2 regions of the Gordonia sp. IITR100 genome follow, and region 2 is predicted to be linked to the other one. Evidence: riboswitches for the same ligand, from Rfam matches in the RefSeq annotation. Region 2 holds a riboswitch; the other holds the start of a gene.
The links. Region 2 has a riboswitch for S-adenosylmethionine ahead of B1818_RS10120 (aminotransferase class V-fold PLP-dependent enzyme). Riboswitches for the same ligand answer to the same signal wherever they lie in the genome.

Region 1 (3,402 bases), on a different contig from region 2:
TGAGCGCGCCCGCCCAGTATCGGACGAAGTTGACCGGCAGCAGGACGATGCTGCGCACGCTGGCAGCCAGGGCGCTGACACCGCGCACGAACCGAGCCGGTGTCGCGGTGACGATGCCCTGCAGGATGTCCTCGAAGACGAAGATGTCGGGTAGGTATGCGCCGTACCCGAGACGTGGGAGTGGCGGCAGCAAGCCCTGCACCAGCCGGACCACCGGCTGCAGATTCGCCAGTTCGATGCCGAACGGAAGCCCGATGGTCGGTCGATCGGACAAGAAATCGCCGATGGCGCCCTGGTAGCCGAGGTTGCGAGCCCAGCCCTGGACGAGTTCGGCGAGTGCGGAGTCCGCAGCGACCATACAGACGCCGTCCGCACATTCGACCGGACGTTTCGCCCACGTGTATCCCGGCTGCAGCGGGTTGCCCGACATCTCCTCTGGATACAGGAAATGCTTGACCTGGTAGCCGAGGATGCCGTCGATGGCGCCGATCGGGTCGTAGACGGGATCGGGCAGGTCGCAGATCGGGTCGCCCTCGATGCACACCGACACGACCCGGTCGCTGACCGTCCCGAAGCCGGCGTCCGTACTGTCGGCACCACGCGACCCCGACATGGTCAGACCCGGGATGATCCCGATCAGCGACAACTCGATACCTCGCCCGGTCTTGTCACCGGCCTGCCGCGGATCCGAATACAGCTCGCCCGACACCCCGACGTCGGAGATCACGACGTCGTCGCTGGGATCGTCGGGCGTGTTCGCGACATCGAACTTCCGGCCGTTGCCGATACCGGCGAGCACGTCTCCAGCGATGCGCGCCCCTTGCGAATAGCCCGTCACCACCACCGGCGCCTCGGACCCGCACGCTTCTCGATACGACGAGATCGCCGACGCCGTCGATGCGATCCCCTGTTCGGTACTGCGGTCGTACCCCGTCGCTCCGAGCGGCCATATGGTCGCCGGGTAGGGCGCGTTGATCACCTCATAGCCCTGCTCGCGGTAACGCTCCTTGACGCCCTCGAGCAATAGCGACTCAGCGTCGACGGTCCCCCCGACCACCACGACGGCACCGCTGCACGAGGGCCCGCCGGCTGTCGCCGCCGCCACCCCGGTGAAGCCGAATGCGGCGAGGGTCGACAACGTCGACATCGAGGCGGCCAACAGAGCGACGCGTCGGGTCCGGAGATGAGCCATCACGGCCATGAGCGCTCCTGTGCGAACCCGGACCACCTGAGCGGAGCATTCCGGTGCAGCCGGGGCTGTCCCGAACTCTAGATCCGCGATCGCGGAACCGACAGCACGCTGAGCGTCGCTAACTACCTTGACCAGTGGTTTCGCATCTGACCACACCCGATTTCACTCGGTCGGAGGACAGCCACCGGCACCCTTCCGGTGCACTTCTCAAGGGTTGGGCGCGGCGTGACCGGGACGGTTCTCGGGCGCTCACATCCGTGTTATATCCTTGTCGCCAGGTCATGAGTATCAGTGCGAAGCCCCGGCTGGCTGATCGGCAACCCTCCTTCCGCGGTGGGGTGCTCCGGGTGATGACCGGGTTGCGGGATCGCAGTGGCGATCCCCGGCAAGCGCGGGTCCGAAGGTCGGACCCCAACAGGGTCGAGTTGGCCCTGCCGACCGTAGAAAGTGATGAATCGCCATGTCTGATGTCCCTGACGGCACCCTCGACAGCAACGATCCCAGCGAGAACTGGAGCTTCGAGACGAAGCAGATCCACGTCGGGCAGTCCGCGGACGCGGTGACCAACGCCCGTGCGCTGCCGATCTACCAGACGACGTCGTATGTCTTCAACGACACCCAGCACGCGGCCAATCTCTTCGGGCTCGCCGAACCGGGCAACATCTACACACGCATCATGAATCCCACGCAGGATGCCGTCGAGCAGCGGATCGCCGCGCTCGAGGGCGGCGTCGCCGCGCTGCTCGTCGCATCGGGACAGGCCGCCGAGACCTACGCGATCCTCAACGCCGTCGAGACCGGCGGGCACGTGGTGTCGAGCCCCCGCCTGTACGGCGGCACGTACAACCTCTTCCACTACACACTGCCCAAGCTCGGGGTCGAGGTGAGCTTCGTCGAGGACCCCGAGGATCCGGCGTCGTGGCAGGCCGCGGTCAAGGACAACACCCGCGCGTTCTTCGGTGAGTCGATCTCCAACCCCAACAACGAGATCCTCGACATCTCGGGGATCGCGGAGGTCGCGCACCGCAACGGCGTACCCCTCATCATCGACAACACCGTCGCCACCCCGTACCTGATCAGCCCGCTGGCCCACGGCGCCGACATCGTCGTGCACTCGGCGACGAAGTACATCGGCGGTCACGGCACCGCGATCGGCGGCGTCATCGTCGACGGCGGCACCTTCGACTGGCGGGTCCAGCGCGACGGGAAGGACCTGTTCCCCGGTTTCACCACGCCGGACCCGAGCTACCACGGTGCTGTCTTCGCCGACCTGGGCGCGCCCGCCTTCGCACTCAAGGCACGCGTGCAGTGGTTGCGTGACACCGGCGCGGCGATCTCCCCGTTCAACGCGTTCCTGTTGGCACAGGGCCTGGAGACGCTGAGTCTGCGCATCGAGCGCCACGTCGCCAACGCGCAGAAGGTCGCCGCCTTCCTCGATGCACACCCGCAGGTCGAGTCCGTGGCGTACGCGGGTCTGGAGTCCTCGCCCTGGTACAAGCGCGGTCAGGAATTGGCCCCGAAGGGTCAGGGTGCGATCATCGCCTTCGAGATCCAGGGCGGAGTGGACGCCGGCAAGAAGTTCGTGGACGCGCTCAGCCTGCACAGCCACGTCGCCAACATCGGCGATGTGCGGTCGCTGGTCATCCACCCCGCCTCGACCACACACAGCCAGCTCACCCCCGAGGAGCAGCTCGCCGCGGGCGTGGCCCCGGGACTGGTCCGGCTCGCCGTGGGCATCGAGGGAATCGACGACATCTTGGCCGATCTCGAACAGGGATTCGCGGCGGCCAAGTGAAACAGGTGAGGCAGCTTTGTCGGTGAGTATCGACCTGAATGCGACAGCATCTGATCAGCCCGACTGGGAGACCCTCCCGGACGGGGAACTCGTCGGCATTCCCATCGGCTCGTTGCCTCTCGACAGCGGAGCACGGATCGACGACGTCACCCTGGCGTTCCAGCGCTGGGGGACGTTGTCGCCGTCCCGCGACAACGTCATCCTCACGCTCCACGCACTGACCGGCGACTCGCACGTCACCGGACCCGCCGACGCCGACCACGACTCGGCCGGATGGTGGGACGGGCTGATCGGCCCGGGACAGGCCATCGACACCGACGAATGGTGCGTCATCTCCGCCAACGTCCTGGGCGGATGCAAGGGCTCGACGGGTCCGGGCTCCATCGCCCCCGACGGTCGGCCCTGGGGCTCACGC
Region 2 (3,402 bases):
TCGGAGTGTTCGACGATACCGCCGCCGGCCCACGTCCGGAGGCTGCGACGATCGGCCTCGAGTTCGAGGCACCGGATGGTGACCATCCACTCCCCGTCGCCGGCGGCGTCGCACCAGCCGACCGCCCCCGCATAGAAGCCGCGCTCACCCTCGACCTCGCGGATGATCTGCGCAGCAACATCACTCGGCGTGCCGCAGACCGCCGGGGTGGGGCCGAGCAGGAGTGCGAGATCGAGCGCAGTGGTCGCCGGGTCCCGAAGCCGCGCGCGGATCGGGGTGGCCAGATGCCAGACCTCCCCGGTCGACTGCAATTGCGGGGTCGACGGCGCGTCGACGTCGTCGCAGAGGTGTCCCAGCCGGTCTCGCAGGTGGTCGACGACGAAGGCGTGCTCGGCGAGATCCTTCGCCGAGGAGAACAATCCGTCGGCAGCGGCGCGGTCGACGACCGGGTCGGGTGACCGCGGCGCCGATCCCGCGTACGGGTGGCAGGTGACGACGGAACCCGACTTGCGCAGCAGCACTTCGGGACTCGCGCCCAACAGCCACGAACCCGAGCCGGTGGCCGCGCCGAGATCGACACCGAATGCGTTGTGTCCGGCATTGCCGCCCGCCAGTGCGTCGAGGAGTTGCAGAGGCTCGACCTCGGCGTCGAGCACGATGTCGACGCTGCGGGCGAGTACGACCTTGCCGACGTCGCCGGCGACGATCCGCTTCACCGCGTGTGCGACACGTTCGCGGTGCTCGTCGGCCGTGGGGTGCAGGGTCGTCGACACCGGGGTGCGCGTCAGCGGTGGTGTGCCTGCCAGCGGCGCCGCGTCGACGTGCAGGACTTCGGGCACCACCAGCGCGGCGGGCTCGGCGAGGTCGAAGGGGATCGCGCCGGTCAGACCGTCGACGGTCCCGGCGCGCAGGGCGGCCGAGGCGGCGTCGACGTCGGTGAACGCACGGACCGCGCCCATGCCCCGCACGGTGCCGTGCGGGCGGGACAACACGAACACATCAGTCGCTGACACCCCTGACACGCTACAGGTAAGTGTGCCCTAACTTCCGATCACGTTGAGTGAAAATTGACACGTCCGCGCGAGATCGACGACCCTTGGTCGTAGGTCATGAGTGCCAGTGACAAGCCCCGGCTCGCTGGTCGGCAACCCTCCTTCGCGGTGGGGTGCTCCGGGTGACGACCCGGCCGCGTACCGACCGGACGCGGCAAGCGCGAATTGTCTGAGGAGTTTCCTGCCGTGACCGCTGTCCTGTCCGCACCCGCCGGTCGCCTGTCGCCCGCAGTCGACGTCCGCTTCGACGCCGCCCGGGAATCGGTGCGGCAGTTCGTCCGTGCGCGGGTCGACGACACCGTCGTCTTCACCCGCGATGCCGCCGTTGCCCTCGACCTCGCGGCGCGCATCACTCCTGGCGACGTCGTCGTCCTCGACATCGGGCAGGGCGCCGACCTGCTGCGGTGGTGCGCACCACGGCAGGGGCGCGACCGGGCGCGGTTCGTCCCGGCCTGCGAGACCATCGAGGACACCTTGGTCGCGCTGGAGACCGAGCTCGCCTCGGCGCCGGCATCGTTCCTGGTCGTGACCGCGGTATCGGACATCACCGGCGAGGTGCTGCCGATCGGCCGGCTCGCCTCGCTCGCGCACCGGTCCGGGGCCCGCATCCTGGTCGACGCCGCGCAACTCGTCGGGCACCGGCCCGTCTCCGTCGTCAGCCACGGCATCGACTACCTGGCGTTCGGTGAACCAGGTCGTAGGACGGATGGCGCCGGCGTTCTCATCGGTCGTCGTGACTGGTTCGACGCCGCCGATGTCGATGCCTCGCCGGACGCCGACGGCGTTCCCGGGGCGATCGCGGTCGCCGAGGCGTGTCGGGTGCTCGCCGATCTCGGACCCGAGACGATCGGCCTGCATGAACGCCGCCTCGCCGAACGTCTCGACGCCGGCCTGGCCGCGATCGGCAGCTTCACGCCGCTGCGGATCTTCACCGATTCCACCGACCGCGCGGGAGTCGCGGGCTACACCGTCGACGGCCTCGCACCGCCGGCCGACACGGTGCGCGCGAGTTTCGGAGCGGGCACCACCGTCGACGACATCGACCGGATTCTCGATGCATTCCGGGCGCGAACCGAACAGACCGACCGAACTCGACCAGGGGTGAATAGATGACCATCGAACTCGACGCACGTGCTGACCGCGGCACCGTGATCGCCGCACAGACTGCCACCCCGACGGCCCCGATCAGCATCGGACGTCCGGGATTCCAGATCGCGCTCGCGGGAGACGATCTCGCACAGACGTTTCCGATCGTCGTGCGGCGGGAGACCCTCCGCGAGGCGCAGCGCGCCCGCTCCCTGCTCCGGGCCGGCAGCCACGATCAGGCCAATTTCGTGGTCGCACTCGAGGTGGAGGTGGCCGTCGCGCCGGACGCCGCGTCGGCGCGCACGGCCGCTGCTGCGGCGGTGAACGCGTCGTCGGAGACGGGCTCGGGGACCATCCGCTACATCGGGACGACACACGGACTGATCACGCTGGTCCGCGACATCTACGCAGCCGAGGTCGCCGACGCCGTGATCCTCATCCCGATCGACGGCGCGGCCACCGAACGCCGCATCCGCGAACAGATCCTGCCGGTGCTCGCCGAGCAGCGGTACCGCGTGGCCTGACCCACTGCTGGTTGAGCCGGCACCGAGCGTAGCCGCCGGGCCGAGCAAGCGACGAAGGAGCGCGTGGAGGTCGAGGCGCCGAGTCGAAGCCACCTGGTGACCAGACAAGACCGCCGACACCATCTCGGATGATGGTGCCGGCGGTCTCGTGTGTGGGAGAGATCAGCCGCGCGAGGGCTCGTTGGCCGCGTCGGGGTGCGCAGCGAGGCGATCGATGGCCTCCTGTGCGATCTTCTCGGCCTGGTCGCGGCCGACCCATCCGCCCGGGTCGACCTCCTTGCCCGGCTCGAGGTCCTTGTAGTGCTCGAAGAAGTGGGCGATGGGTCCCAGCTCGTATTCGGACACGTCGGAGATGTCCTTGATGTGGTCCCAGCGCACGTCCTTGGCGGGGACGCAGAGCAGCTTGTCGTCGCCACCGGCCTCGTCGGTCATGGTGTACATGCCGACGACCCGTGCGCGCACGATGATGCCGGGGAACACCGACTCGGGGAGCAGGACCATCGCGTCGAGCGGGTCGCCGTCCTCACCGAGGGTGCCGTCGATGTAGCCGTAGTCGGCCGGGTAGCCCATCGAGGTGTACAGGTAGCGGTCGAGGTAGACCTTGCCCGTCTCGTGGTCGACCTCGTACTTGTTGCGGCCACCTTTGGGGATCTCGATGGTCACATCGAATTCCACAGTTCCTCCTGGCAGTCTTGATCGGGGATGCCGCGTCGGGCCGAAACGCCCGCACGCTGCCCCAA

Region 1: another riboswitch for S-adenosylmethionine. It lies ahead of B1818_RS04785 (bifunctional o-acetylhomoserine/o-acetylserine sulfhydrylase); the one in region 2 lies ahead of B1818_RS10120 (aminotransferase class V-fold PLP-dependent enzyme).

The regions. Positions count from the first base shown of each region.
Region 1 is NZ_MVKV01000002.1:204,712-208,113, forward strand. Features, by position in the region: gene B1818_RS04780 (PE-PPE domain-containing protein) at 1-1,201, opposite strand, end outside; SAM riboswitch class IV at 1,470-1,590, shown strand; gene B1818_RS04785 (bifunctional o-acetylhomoserine/o-acetylserine sulfhydrylase) at 1,653-2,987, shown strand; gene B1818_RS04790 (homoserine O-acetyltransferase) at 3,004-3,402, shown strand, end outside.
Region 2 is NZ_MVKV01000005.1:36,998-40,399, reverse strand. Features, by position in the region: gene B1818_RS10125 (isochorismate synthase MenF) at 1-998, opposite strand, end outside; SAM riboswitch class IV at 1,106-1,219, shown strand; gene B1818_RS10120 (aminotransferase class V-fold PLP-dependent enzyme) at 1,239-2,165, shown strand; gene B1818_RS10115 (hypothetical protein) at 2,162-2,662, shown strand; gene B1818_RS10110 (inorganic diphosphatase) at 2,825-3,337, opposite strand.